4 regions of the Actinoallomurus sp. NPDC052308 genome follow, and region 1 is predicted to be linked to each of the others. Evidence: riboswitches for the same ligand, from Rfam matches in the RefSeq annotation. Region 1 holds a riboswitch; each other region holds the start of a gene.
What was found. A riboswitch is a leader RNA that binds a small molecule or an ion and turns the genes downstream of it on or off. The one in region 1 is predicted to bind cyclic di-AMP.

Region 1 (3,409 bases):
CGGCGCCGAGCTTGCGGACCAGCTTGAGCTGCCGCTGGATGGCCGCGTTGGCCTGCTTGCGCTGCGCCTCGAGCTGGTTCTTCTTGGCCGTGAGCTGCTGGGCGGCCTGGACGCGCAGCGCCTGCTCACGCTCCAGCCGCTGCGCGGAGGCGAGGTACTGCTGGAACTCCGCCGACCGGTTGTGCGCGATCTGGTTGAACGCCGACATCTGCGAGAGCACGGCGTCCGGGTCCTTGGAGCTCACCAGCTCGGGGATCGAGCCGTTGTCCCCGGTCTTGTAGGCGTCGACGGCGAGCTGCGCGACCCGCAGCCGCAGCTGCTGGAAGGTCTTGCGCTCGGCCTGCACCGACTTGCTCAGCGCGTTGACCCGGCTCTGGGCCGCCTTCCAGTCCGCCTTGGTCTGGTTGTACTGGTTGCTCAGTTGGTCGACCTTGTCGTTCAGCTGCGCGAGCTCCTTCTTCGCCGCGCTCAGCGAAGAGCCGGGGTCCGCGTGCGCGGGAACCACCGGCAGGGTGAGCCCCGCGACGGCGACGAACCCGACGGTCGTCAGGAACCGGCGGCCGGTCCTGGGCATGATCGTACGCTCCTTGGCCATGATGATCCGTTCCTAGAGCGCGCCCGCGCCGACGTAATGCGAGCTGTACCAGGGGTTGCTCAGGCTGTCGATCTTGACGTACGAGCCCGTGTGCGGCGAGTGGATGAACTTGCCGCCGCCCACGTAGATGCCGACGTGCCCGAGGTTGTCGAAGAAGACCAGGTCCCCTGGGGACAGGGCGGACTGGGGAGTGACCCTGCTGGTGGCGTCGTACTGGTCCGGGACGACGCGGGGAATGGTCCTGCCCGCCGCCGCGTAGGCCTTCATCGTGAAGCCGGAGCAGTCGTACCGCGGGCCGGTGCCGCCGTAGAGGTACGGCGTGCCGCACTTGCTGTAGGCCCACTCGAGCACGGTCCGCGCCTTGCCGGTCGCCGAGCCCTGGTAGCCGCCGCCGCAGTTGCTCGCCACGGGACCGGTGTCACCGCCGCCACCGGAGTCCGCCGCCGGGCCCAGCTTCTTGACCAGGGCCTTCTGCTGCTCGACCGACTTCTCGATGCTCTTCTTCTTGGCGAGGAGGGCGTTCTTCTTCTGCACCAGGTCGGTGGTGCCCTGCTCGGCCTGCGCCTGCTGCCGCTGCAGCAACTGGGCGGCGTTGAGGAACTGGGTGAGCTCGGTGGAGCGGTTCTTGGACACCTGCGCGAAGGCCGACATCTGGTCGAGCACCGTCTGCGGGTCCTTGGCCGAGACCAGGGCGGGGATGTCGGCGCCGTTCGAGCCGTTCTTGTACGCGGACGCGGCCATCTGCGCGACGCGGACGCGGAGCTCGGCCCACGACTGGCGCTGCTGCTTGACCGAGGCCTTGAGCGCCTTCAGCTTCTTGTCGGCCGCCGCCCACTGCTCTTTGGCCTTGTTGTAGTCGTTGTCCAGGTGGTCGACCTGGGAGTTCAGCTTGGCCAGCTTGGCCTTCGCCTGGCTCAGCGTCTCCTTGGGCTTCGCCTCGGCCGTACCGGCCGGCAGAGCCAGCGCCGCCGAGGCGGCGACGCACAGGGTGGCCAACGTGCGACCGCGGATCCAACCGCTCATCGGCCGTCCGACGGCCGAACCGTCGGCACTGCGCTCTGTTGCCACGATTTGCGGCACGCCCCTCTCCCACTGTCCGCCTACCGGGTTAGCTGACGGATTCGGGCGTGGAAGTCGCCCTACGGAGCGCACAGCACTCCGATTCACCCCTGAAACCTGGTTCCCCGGCTCGTCGTGCCGGTGAGGATCCTACGGCCCGGAGCCCGGGCGTCCTCACCGAACGTGACGACTCGGCGGAAGCCGTCGCCGTCGCCTGGGGGGCGACGAACCAGCGACCGGCTCAGCGCGTGAGACTAGTCAAGTCTCACGCTGGTAACAACCGCTTCTCCGGGAATTCGAGCAATTCACGTCATTTGAGCAACAGGGCGCGCGCGGATGGTCACGATGCGCGGTCGATGGAGATCGTCATTCGCAGGGGCGGGATCAGCCCCTCCGCGGCGAGAATGCCCAGCGCGCGGCGCTCGAGCGGATCAAGGTCCAGGCCGGGCTCGGGGATGGCGGGCATCATGGTGACGACGCAGTCGGCACAGCCGACGTTGCGTAGCTCACACTTGTCGCAGTCGATGAGCACGAATTCCTCCTCGTGTCGTCGTCATTGCCAGACGTTACGAGGACCCACCGACAATTCCCCGCGCAATATCGCGCGGGCCAGGGCGGGAACGGACGGTCAGGTGCGGCCGAGACGGCGGAGGAGGAGCGACGACGGCGCCGGCCGGGCGTCGGCCCGCCTGGCCGAGTCGCAGACCTCCTGATCGGAGGAGATGACCACCACGGCGCGCCCGCTCGGCTCGGCGCGGACCAGGTGGCCGATCAGCTCGTCGGCCGTCTGACCGGGCTCGCTGAACAGCACGCGCACACCGCGCGGCGCCTGCACGGCGACGGGGGCGTTCAGCTCCGCGCCGTCGAAGACCACCGTCACCTCCGCCTTGGTCTGCGCGTGCAGCACGCCCAGGCCCGAGACGAGGCGGGACCGCTGGTCGGCGAGCGGCAGGTCGCCGTACCCGGTCTTGGTGACGTTGTAGCCGTCGACGATGAGGTGGACCTGCGGAAGGGTGAGCAACTGGTCCAGGAGCGCCGGGTCGCTGTCGGCCAGCGCCCGTCCGGGCAGCGTGCGGTGCCCGGGGCGACTGGGTGTGATGCCGCCGACGCTGTCGGCCGGCCGGGTGATGCCGGTCGGCAGCGCGATCTCGTCGCGGAGCCCCTTGGCAGCGTCGGTGAGGGCGTCGAGGAGGACGCGCAGCCGGGCCTCGTCGACGTTGCGGCCCTCGCGGGCGGCGCGCCGGGCGCTCTCGGCGGCGGCCTCGGCGTGTGACAGGCGGCTGCGCAGCCGGCGCAGCTCCGCCTCGGCGCCGGCCGCCGCGACGGAGGACGCGGCGCGCTCCTCCCCCAGCCTTCGGTCGAGCTCCTCCGCCCGCGCGTGCTCCCGCTTCGCCTTGCCCCGCGCCTCGTGCAGCCGCTTGCGCAGCTCGGCGTTCTCGGTGCGCAGCTCACGCAGCTCGGCGCGGAGCTTCTCGGTCTCCTCCGACCGGGTGGCCTTCACCGCGGCGATCTGATCCCGGAGCTCGGCGACCTGGCGCATGACCTTGGCGTCCTCGGCGGCCGCCGCCGACCGCTCCAGGTCCCGGCGCGCGGTCTCGATCCGCTCGGCCCAGTCCGGCGGGCGCAGCAGGTACGCGAGGGCGGCCACGGTCACCGGGTCCGCGGCGGGCGGCACGGCGCCCGAGCCGACCGCCTCGGCCAGCACCGGCTCGCTCTCCCGTACGACGTCGGCGACGCGCTCGCGGAACCCGCTGT
Region 2 (3,409 bases), on a different contig from region 1:
GGGCAGGCGCTCGGTGGTCTCGTCGGAGAGGGGGCCGACGAGGCCGTCGTGCTCCCCCTCCTGCTCACGGCCGCCTATCACAGCAAGACCGACATCCCCGGCGCGCTGCGGGAGGCTCGGGCGGCCCACCCGCAGCTGGCGCTGCACTACGGCGCCACGCTCGGCCCCCACCCGCTGATGACGGGCGCCCTGGAACGGCGGCTCGCCGAGGTGGGCGTCCGGCCGGACCCGGAGACGGCCGTGGTGCTCGCCGCGGCCGGCTCCAGCGATCCGGCCGCGAACGCGACGATCGGCCGGATGGCGCGCGACTGGGGCGGCTGGCGCGCCGTCGTCCCCGCGTACGCCTCCGCGGCCCGTCCCACGCCCCCCGAGGCCGTACGCGCGCTGTACGCCGCGGGGGCGCGGCGTGTGGTGGTGGCGTCGTACTTCCTGGCCCCGGGCTTCTTCGCGGACAAGGTGCGGGACGAGTCCCTGGCGGCGGGCGCCGTGGCCGTCTCACCGGCTCTGGGCGCCGCTCCGGAGCTGGCGGAGATCGCCGTGCAGCGCTATCGCGAGGCCCTCGTCCGGGCCGACCTCGTCGCGGCCGCGGGCTGAGCGACCTTCCTCCGGCCGGCCGGACCCCCGCACCGGGCCTCTCCTCCGGCCGCCCGGACCCCGCGCCGGGCCTCTCCGCGGCCGCCGGAACACCGGGCCCGGCGTCTCCTCCCGCCGCCCGGGACGCCGGGCTGAGCGATCTTCTTCGACTGGCCGCGACGCCCTATGCCGTAAGGCTTTTCGGCCCGTCCGCAATTATGATCATTTCCAGGGTTCGTGATTCTTTTTCCTTATCCGGAAATTGATCACGGCAGGCCATGGCGCAATAACGATCACTTATTCCAATGGATCATGTGAGCCATGTCGCAAACCTGGGGTATTTGGCCCGTCGGTATTTGTCTGCTATGTTCGCCTAAGTCCGGCGGACGCCCCCCATGCGCCTCCCGGACGCCCGCCGGTGACGGCCGGCCCACCAGCGCGAACGGCGCGGCGCGAAGAAGCGTGTGAGGGCCTCCGTGAAGACCGGACGGTTCATATCCAATATCACGCCACTCCCGTGGAGAACCCTTTGATCCATATGGAGCGGGAGCGGCAACGTCGAGTCCGTGAAGATCACGGAGCCGGGGACCCACAAGAAGTCCCGGGGTGAATCGGTACACCTGTCGTGCCGTAGGGCGACTTCCACGCCCGAACCCGTCAGCTAACCCGGTAGGCGGCTGGAAGTAAGGAGCTTAAGAACCTCGTCCGCGAGTCCTCCCTGACCTGAATATCCGGTCGTTCGTCCCTCCCCTGGGACCGTACGGCCAGACCCTGTCTCTTTGTTCGTGCCGTCCGCGTAAGCGGGCGACCCGCTGAATCCGCACATCGCGGAACCGGGGACCCACAAGAAGTCCCGGGGTGAATCGGCACGTCTCTCGTGCCGTAGGGCAGCTTCCACGCCCGAACCCGTCAGCTAACCCGGTAAGCGGCATGGAAGCCGAAGGAGTACCCCCCGTGTCCCCTCGACACGCCAAACCCCGCTTTGCACCGAAGAAGTGCCTCACCGGCCTCGTCGCCGGTGCCGTGACCGCCGGCGCGGCGGCGATGGCCGTCGCCACCGCCGCGCCCGCCGTCTCCGCGCAGACCCCCACCGCGTCCCGCTCCGCCGCCCACCAGGCTGGTCAGGTACCCGCACCTGGTACGGGTAAGGCGAAGCACGCCCGCCCGGTGAACGACAACCCGCACATCAAGGTGCACACCGTCGCCGAGCAGAAGGCGAAGAAGCTGCCCACCGCGGCGGACGTCGTGAAGCTCGCCACCTCCCAGGTCGGCACGACCGAGGACGCGACCGGCGGCAGCAAGTTCAACCAGTGGTTCATGACCACCCCGTACGCCAAGGCCGGCGCCGCGCGCGACGGCGGGTCGGTCAACGACTACGCCAACGCCTCCTGGTGCGACATGTTCGTCACCTGGGTCGGCGACCAGCTCGGCGTCAAGGGCATGGGCGGCGACGCGTTCACCCCCTCCCACGCCAAGTGGTTCATCTCGCAGGGCCGCTGGGGCACCACTCCCAAGCCCGGCGCGGTCGTCTTCTTCTCCTGGAACGGCAGCGGCGTCGACAACATCGATCACGTGGGCCTGGTCATCAAGGACAACGGCGACGGAACGATCCAGACCGTCGAGGGCAACACGGACGACGCCGTGAAGGTCCGGACGCGTAACACCTCCACCGTCGTGGGTTACGGCTACCCGGAGTACCCCCAGTAATTCACCCGTCGGCGCGTGCCGTGCCGCCGTCGGCGACGCGGCACGTGCCGCCCCCTTCCCGGGTCGCTCCCCGGATCTCTCCTCACCCTCCCCCGGTACCTCCATGCCCTCATCCCCCTATGCCCCCATGCCCCCCGAAAGGAAAGCGATGATCAGGTTCTCGACCAAGGCCATCGCCGGTATCGCCGCCGGTGTCGCTCTCGCCGGCGGCGGCGTGACCACCGCCCTCGCCTACGGCGGTACCTCGGAGGCGGCGTCGGCGCCGCAGGCGCAGAACGCCCCCGCCCAGGCCGAGAAGCGCGTCGACAGCGCCGCCCAGGACCGGATGCTCGTGGCGGTCAAGAAGGACAAGGACCCCAAGAACGCCAAGAAAGACGCCAAGGCGGCGGCCCTGCCGGGTGGCGTCTCCACCGCCACGTCCTTCTGGGACCCCTCGACGGCGTCGGGCAAACCGATGTCGTACCACACGATCGCCAGCCCGTACTGGCCGCTCGGCACGAAGGTGAAGATCACCTACAACGGCAAGAGCGAGATCGGAGTCGTCGATGACTTCGGCCCTGCGGAGTGGGCGGTCGCCCAGCACAACCCGCCGGCGCTCATCGACCTGTCGGAGAAGATGATGCAGCACCTCACCGGCACCGCCTCGAACTCGATCACCATCAAGTTCCAGGTGCTGGAGCTGGGCAAGGGTGGCGTCTACCGCCACTCCGGCACCGGCTACGACACAGCCACCGGCAAGGCGTAACCCGCTCCCCCTCGCCTGCCGGCCGGACGGCGCGGGATCCCCTCTCGGGATCCCGCGCCGTTGTTCTGTCTCCGGTGACGAGGCTTGCCGGGAAGGAGTGAACTGAGGTTCAATCCTTGTGTGCCGTACCGCCGTACGCCCCGCGTCGAGGCCCGGCTCAGCGCGTCGCGGGAGCGCATCCGCGCCGCCGCGCTGGCCGTCGTGGCCGAGCGGGGCTACGCCGGATGTTCGATCGCCGCCGTCGCCCGGCGGGCGGGGGTGGCGACCGGCAGCGTCTACCGCCACTTCCCGTCGAAGTCCGAGCTGGTCGCCGAGGTGTTCCGGGTGGCCTCACAACGCGAGGTGGACGCGTTCGCGCGCGCCGCGTCGCCGGCGCGGCCGGCG
Region 3 (3,409 bases), on a different contig from region 1:
ACACTCGCCTTTCCCGCCCGTCCCCCCTTTCCGGCTTCGCCGCACGTGAGAGTGCCTTTTCGGACGTTACCCGGCTGGACGCACCCACGCCCGGCTACGCTCGGTGAGCGAGCGATGCCAGACTTTCGTTTCCGAACGCGTTGCCGTTGTTGCGAGAGTTCGGCTAGATTGCGCCGAGATCGGGCTGTGACCAACCTCCAACCAGGGGGTTGCAGACCGACCGCCGAGTCCCGGCGACGCAACCAGCGTCGTGGGAGCCGGGGACCCATCAGTCCCTCGGGGTGAATCCGTCACGCACGGTAGGGCTACCTCTGGCCCGAACCCGTCAGCTAACCCGGTAGGCGGTAAAAGGGGAGCGAATGGATTCAGTAGGTCAGAAACTGCTAGAGGTCGCCAAGGGCCAGCTCGGCTATCACGAGAAAGCCAGCGGTTACACCAAATTCGGCGACTGGTACAGCAAGCATGTTGACAAGGACCCCGTCTACAAGACGTCGGCCTGGTGCGACATGTTCCTCGCGTGGGCGGCCGACAAGGCCGGCGTCGAGGACTGGACCGGCCAGTTCGCCTATACCCCCGACCATGCCAAGTGGTTCAAGAAGCAGGGCGCCTGGGGCCACAAGGCCGAGCCCGGCGCGATCGTGTTCTTCTCGTGGTCGGGCGGCAAGAGCATCGGCGACATCGAGCACGTCGGCATCGTGGAGCGGGTCGATGGCCACACGCTGCACACCATCGAGGCCAACCACAACAACGCGCTGATGCGCGCCACCCGGGACATCAGCCAGGTGGTCGGGTTCGGCTATCCCTCCAAGGTGAAGGTGAAGGCGGCGCCGGCCGTCGAGCAGACGGCCCAGACCGACCAGAACTACGCCCCGAAGCACGCCGCGCCGCCGCCCGCCGTCAAGGAGATCGGCAAGGACGTCCAGGCGCAGGTCGACGCGCACACCACCGCGGCCCACGACCCGGCCGCCCCATCGTCCCCCCTGCCGGACCAGCAGGCCGCCCTGACCGGGCTGCTCGCCGTCGTGCTGTTCGGGACCGTGGCCCTGGCCGTCGGCAAGTCGAAGGTCAAGGTGCCCGTCTCGGCGCCGAACGTCCGGGTCCGCAAGCGCGGCAAGCACCACCGCACGCCGGTCGAGCTGCCCGCCGAGGTCAGCGTGGCCGACCTGGAGGCGGCCGACGCCAGCACCCAGCTCATGCCGGTCCTGTCCGCCGAGGCCGCCGCGAAGGCCGAGGACCAGGAGTTCTGGGGCAAGATCTCGGAGCTGGAGGAGGACGTCGAGCTGGCGTTCTGGAACACCCTGCACGCCGCGGTGTCGCAGAACGGCTCGATCGAGTCCGAGACGGAGTCGGAGTCGGAGTCGGAGTCCGTCCTGTCCTGAGCCTCGCTCGCCCGAGCCGCGCCGCGCGCGGCATCGTCCGTACGGTCCCCGTCCGCTCCCCTTCCGGAGGCGGGCGGGGATCGCGGTGTCTAGGCGCAAAGGACCAGCCGCCCATCACCCGGAGTGACCATCCTGGGATCCCCCGGGCCATCTCCGCATGTTCTCGTTGGACGCTCCGTCACCATCCGTTAATCTCCAGCGAGTCGTCACCGGCCGAGAGACGGCCGGACCGCCGAATCGCCCGTCGCGCCGTGGCGCGCCGGGGAACCGGGGACCCATTCGCGGAGGCAGGGGGCGTCTCCTCGCCTGCGCATCGGGGTGAATCCGCGTCCGTCGCCGACGGCTCGCGGTAGGGCTCCTTCTCGTCCGAACCCGTCAGCTAACCCGGTAGGCGGCCTGAGGAGAGGAGCACCTGGATGGATCGATTCCGCACCGCGGACACGCACGACCCTCTTCATCCCGGGAAGGGAACGGCCCGCCGTACGGCGGTCGCGACCTTCGCCCTCGTCATCGCCGGACTCACGCCGCCCGCGTCGGCCGCGCCGGCCGACGCGGCCCGGCCAGGCCCGCGCATCGACGCGCTCCGGCAGCAGGCCGGCCAGTTGAGCGACCGGCTCGAGCAGCTCACCGAGCAGTACAACGGCCTCAAGGTGCGCCTGGAGCAGGCCCAGCGCGCGGCCGTCATCGCCGGTCAGACCTCGGCCCGCGCCGCCGAGGCGCTGAAGGCCATGCAGCGCAAGGTCGGCCGGTTCGCCGCCATCCGTTACATGAACGGCACGCACGACGACGCGCCCGCGCTCCTCGCGTCCTCGAACCCGCGCGCGCTGCTGGACCGGGCCACCACCCTGCACTACTTCACCCAGCAGGACGACGGCGAGATCCGGCAGCTCACGCAGGCCATCCAGAACGCCCAGTGGACCGGCCAGGACGCCCGCGACCGCGCCGCGCAGGCGGCCCTCCTCAGGAACCGGCTCGCCGGGCAGCGCGCCACCATCCGCACCGCGCTGGAGAAGGTCCGCAAGCCGCTCCTGCAGGACGCCGTCGAGCGCGCCGGCAAGGGCGAGAAGGTGCCCGCCATCCCCGGCGGCCCCGGCAGGGCGGTCGGCGCCGTACGCGCCGCACTGACCCAGCTCGGCGTCCCCTACGTCTGGGGCGGCGCGACGCCCGGCCAGGGGTTCGACTGCTCGGGCCTGACCATGTGGGCCTACCGGCAGGTCGGCGTCAACCTGCCGCACTACGGCGGCGACCAGTGGAACGCCGGCGTCCACGTCTCCCGGGACCAGCTGGAGCCGGGAGACCTGGTCTTCTTCTACTCCGACATCCACCACATGGGGATGTACATCGGCGACGGGAAGTTCATCCACGCGCCGCACACCGGCGACCACGTCCGGGTCGCCGACCTGTCGACCCGGCCCTTCGCCGGCGCGGTCCGCGTGGTCTGAGGCGACCACGCGGACCGGGGCTCACTTCCCAACGCGGTACATCTCCGCGACCATGAACGCCAGGTCGAGGGCCTGGCCGCGGTTGAGGCGGGGGTCGCAGGCCGTCTCGTACCGCTGGTGCAGGTCGTCGTCGACGATGTCGTGGCCGCCGCCGACGCACTCGGTGACGTCGTCGCCGGTGAACTCGAGGTGCACGCCGCCCGGGTGGGTCCCGAGCGCCCGGTGCACCTCGAAGAAGCCGGCGACCTCGTCGAGCACGTCGTCGAACCGGCGGGTCTTGTACCCGCTCTCCGACTCGAAGGTGTTGCCGTGCATGGGGTCGCAGATCCAGGCGACCTGGGCGCCGCTCGCGGTGACCTTCTCCACCAGGGCGGGAAGGTGCTCGCGGATCCGCTTGGCGCCCATGCGGGTGACGAAGGTGAGGCGGCCGGGCTCACGGTCGGGGTCCAGCCGCTCGATGAGCGCGAGGGCGTCCTCGGCGGTCGTGGTCGGGCCGAGCTTCACCCCGATGGGGTTGCGGATGTGCCGCATGAACTCCACGTGCGCGCCGTCGAGCTGCCGGGTGCGCTCGCCGATCCACAGGAAGTG
Region 4 (3,409 bases), on a different contig from region 1:
TGCTCACCTGCCCGGCGGTGTTGCCGACGATCTCCACCATGAGGTAGACGAGGATGCCTGCGGCCAGCATCCCCAGTCCCGTGCGCAGCGTCGCGTTACGCACAGGCCAGCGTCCGGCCAACAGGCCAAGAAAGATGGTGCCGCCCGCTGCCAGGCCCAGCGCCAGCTGCGTCGTCAGATTCACGCCTCACCGGTCCTCAAAGAATTAGGTGAGGCGATCCTAAGCAGGAGCGGCGAATCCATCTGATCCGGGGCGTCGCTCAACGAATGTGACCCTTCTGGAGCGGCAAGGATTCCACCCTGCTGCCCGGAGAGTGGCGAGGCTCAAGGGCATCGGCCCACGACGTTGGCGGCGCTGAGTTACGGCAGGGGTCGAGGTCGGACGCCAAGGGGCCGGTACGGATGCGAGCCGAAGCCGCCGAGCCCGGGAGCATTGGTGCAGCCCGCCTAGCGCGAGCTCTTCGACCCGGGAATGACTGCGCAGACGAAGATGACGACCCCGATGATCGCACCACCCCAGTCGAGTCCGACGATGCCGAACGTCCAGGCGGTCACCAGAGCGGGGAGGAGGCCGAGTCCCTTCCGAAGACGCGTCGGCTTCCGGTGTGCTCCTGCCATATGCAAAACCGGAGGGTGCGAGCCCCTACGGACGGCTGGCACCTTCGTAGTGGGCGACCCAGTAGGGGTTCGACAGGCTGACGATCTTGATGTAGTCGCCGGTCTTCGGGGCGTGGATGAAGTTGCCGCCGCCGACGTAAATGCCTTCGTGACCCATGCCGAGGAAGTACACGAGGTCGCCGGGCTGCAGGTCGGCCCTTGCCACGTGCCGGGTCGCGTTGTACTGGTCGGGGACGACGCGAGGGAGGTTAACGCCGGCGGCGCGCCAGGCCATCATCGTCAACCCGGAGCAGTCATAGCCCTTCGGCCCGGTGCCGCCCCAGATGTAGGGCTTGCCGAGCTGGGCGTAGGCGTACTCCACCGCCTTGCGCGCCGGGCCCGAGGCGGGTCCGTTGTACGTGCCGCCCGGACCGTGTGAACTGGTGGGTTCGCCGGCCTTGCGCAACAGACTCTTCTGCTTGGCGATGGCCTTCTCGACGATGGACCTGCGCTTCTTGAGCTCGGCGGCCTTCTGCGACACGGCCTGATACGCCGATTGCGCCTCGGCGTGTTCGCGCCGCAGGCGCTGGGTGGAGGCCAGGAACGCCGCGAGCTCCTGGCCGCGGTTGTTCGACAGCTGAGTGAACACCGACATCTGGTTCAACGCCGCGTCGGGATTCTTGGATGCGAGCAGGGTAGCGGCGCTCGAGTCCAGGGTTCCGCTCTTGTACGCATCGAAGGCGATCTGCGCGACCCGGGAGTGCAGCCTCTCGTAGACGCGCTGCTCGCCCTTCATCTGGCCATTGAGCGCACTCAGTTTCTTCTTCGCCGCGTCCAGCTCTGTCTTGACCTTGTTGTACTGATCAACGAGCTTGTCGACCCGGCCGTTGAGCTTCTCCAGCTCCTTCTTCGCTGCTGCGGCCGACGGTTTCGGGCTCGCCTCGGCCGGCACCGCCGTGAGAGCCAGGGCGGTCGTCACCGAGAGGGTCGCGCACAGCCGAAGCGATCGACGCCACCGTGGATGCCCTACGGCGTACGCGTTGGTGACCGGGCGGAAGAACGCCACGTGAGAACTCCTCTCCTTGGCCGCCTACCGGGTTAGCTGTCGGGCTCGGGCCGGAGTAGCCCTACGGACGCTGTACGGTCCGGATTCGCCCCGGAAGTCTCGGGTCCCCGGTTCCCTGTCGGGATTCGGCGGTCGGCCGTGCCTCGTGTGAAGCAGGGGGCGGCCGATCTCTGACGGAGTGTAGGAGGTTTGACCGATCTTCTGCTACCTGACGAGGTGATTCGGTAAGCGCTAAGACCGACGTGGCCGCCTAGATGTTGAAGCTCTCGCGTGATGACGACGGCGAACTCCGTGGTTGACGAGGAATTCCTGCCTTCGCTTCGACGCGAACGTCGGCCCGAGCTCCTCGGCGAGCTGCCGTAGTCTCCTAAGATTCGTCGGAGGTAGCGGCTTCCTATGCCGAAGGTGTCACCTTCGCGGACCGTGTCGGTGTCGTCCGTGCGACCGTCGCCGCGAGCGGCGTCGTCTTGGTGTCCCGATCAGCAGAACAGCGGGAGCGAGGCCAGCCAGCCTGCTGAGATCAGGGTCGGGAGCGCTACCGAGCTCATCGCCGTGACCCATGTAAGGCGCCGCAGACGAGCCTCGTCGACGACGAGAGGCGGCGTCTCCAGCCGGGCAAGGCGCCGATCGAGTTCCGACCTGTCGCCGCTGTGGGCGGCCAGCCCACCGAGGGGGCTCGGTGCGATGGTCAGTTTCCGAAGAGCCATTGCGACGGTACGGCGACCGCACTGTCGGGCGGCGACGTCGTCCGCGGTCATCTCCAGCAGGAGAGGAAGGCAACGGCGCGCGTGGCGGAAGGTCGGCAGCCAGAACAGCGCCGCCGCCAGTGCGTCGACAGCCGTGAGGAAGAGGTGATGGCGGTAGCGGAGGTGCGCCCGTTCGTGGGCCAGGACCGCCTCGAGTTGAACGTCGTCCAGTTGGTCGAGAGCACCGCTGCTCACCACGATCGGACGTTTGCGCGATGGCACGCAGTACGCGACCGGCACCGGGTGATCGAGGACGCAGACATCGTCGATGTCACCGGGGAGCCGTACGACGAACTGCAGCGCCTCCTGGTGACGACGGCGCTGGGCGACGGTGCGCCGATACCTGTTGACGGTCACGCAGGTGGCGAGGACGGCGCTGACGAGAAGGGCCACGTTCAAGGCGTACGCCGCGGGTCCACCGGATCCGTCGTGATGGTGCCAGCAATTGGCAGCCCATTCCGCCGCCCTGTGCACCAGGCCATGTTGGCCGGTGGACACGAGCACGACGACACCGACCAGTGCGGCGAGTGCGCCCGCCAGGGCACCCAACCACGCGAGGGCGGCGATACGGGGGATGCGCTGGCACCAGGCGCTCCGGCTCAGCAACGGGCCCGCGCCGAGGGCGAGGGCGACCGTTACCACTCCAAGACCGACGAGCGGGCTCACAGACGTGGTTCCGTCGGCGCCGAACGCTGCGCGAGCTCCACGAGGAGCCGGTGAGCGTCCTGTGGGTCGATGGTCTCCGCGAACCGGGCCAGGACCGGACCGCGGTCGGTGGTGCCGGCCAGCGCCTCGGCCATCACCTGCGCGACGTGATCCTCACGGCTGCGCGTCGGAGCGTACCGCCAGGCGTTACGGTCGGCCGTCCGTACGAGGAACCCCTTCTGGACAAGGCGGTCGGCGACGGTCTGCACCGTCGTGTACGCCGATCGTTTCGCCGATCCGGCGTTCACCTTCTCCATCAGCTCACGGATGAGCAGCGGCTCCCGGGCATCCCACA

Region 2: it holds a riboswitch for cyclic di-AMP, as region 1 does, so the genes downstream of both, AB0L00_RS13685 (CHAP domain-containing protein) here and AB0L00_RS34265 (NlpC/P60 family protein) in region 1, are expected to answer to the same signal.
Region 3: it holds a riboswitch for cyclic di-AMP, as region 1 does, so the genes downstream of both, AB0L00_RS14530 (NlpC/P60 family protein) here and AB0L00_RS34265 (NlpC/P60 family protein) in region 1, are expected to answer to the same signal.
Region 4: it holds a riboswitch for cyclic di-AMP, as region 1 does, so the genes downstream of both, AB0L00_RS04885 (NlpC/P60 family protein) here and AB0L00_RS34265 (NlpC/P60 family protein) in region 1, are expected to answer to the same signal.

The regions. Positions count from the first base shown of each region.
Region 1 is NZ_JBFAUM010000021.1:92,896-96,304, forward strand. Features, by position in the region: gene AB0L00_RS34260 (NlpC/P60 family protein) at 1-595, opposite strand, end outside; gene AB0L00_RS34265 (NlpC/P60 family protein) at 608-1,618, opposite strand; cyclic di-AMP (ydaO/yuaA leader) riboswitch at 1,677-1,808, opposite strand; gene AB0L00_RS34270 (hypothetical protein) at 1,995-2,186, opposite strand; gene AB0L00_RS34275 (NYN domain-containing protein) at 2,283-3,409, opposite strand, start outside.
Region 2 is NZ_JBFAUM010000003.1:502,528-505,936, reverse strand. Features, by position in the region: gene AB0L00_RS13690 (sirohydrochlorin chelatase) at 1-594, shown strand, start outside; cyclic di-AMP (ydaO/yuaA leader) riboswitch at 1,120-1,266, shown strand; cyclic di-AMP (ydaO/yuaA leader) riboswitch at 1,374-1,515, shown strand; gene AB0L00_RS13685 (CHAP domain-containing protein) at 1,528-2,280, shown strand; gene AB0L00_RS13680 (hypothetical protein) at 2,429-3,025, shown strand; gene AB0L00_RS13675 (TetR/AcrR family transcriptional regulator) at 3,146-3,409, shown strand, end outside.
Region 3 is NZ_JBFAUM010000003.1:685,352-688,760, reverse strand. Features, by position in the region: cyclic di-AMP (ydaO/yuaA leader) riboswitch at 212-359, shown strand; gene AB0L00_RS14535 (CHAP domain-containing protein) at 360-1,379, shown strand; cyclic di-AMP (ydaO/yuaA leader) riboswitch at 1,617-1,790, shown strand; gene AB0L00_RS14530 (NlpC/P60 family protein) at 1,796-2,821, shown strand; gene AB0L00_RS14525 (class II 3-deoxy-7-phosphoheptulonate synthase) at 2,843-3,409, opposite strand, start outside.
Region 4 is NZ_JBFAUM010000001.1:968,091-971,499, forward strand. Features, by position in the region: gene AB0L00_RS04880 (multicopper oxidase domain-containing protein) at 1-184, opposite strand, end outside; gene AB0L00_RS04885 (NlpC/P60 family protein) at 644-1,663, opposite strand; cyclic di-AMP (ydaO/yuaA leader) riboswitch at 1,669-1,804, opposite strand; gene AB0L00_RS04890 (M56 family metallopeptidase) at 2,143-3,075, opposite strand; gene AB0L00_RS04895 (BlaI/MecI/CopY family transcriptional regulator) at 3,072-3,409, opposite strand, start outside.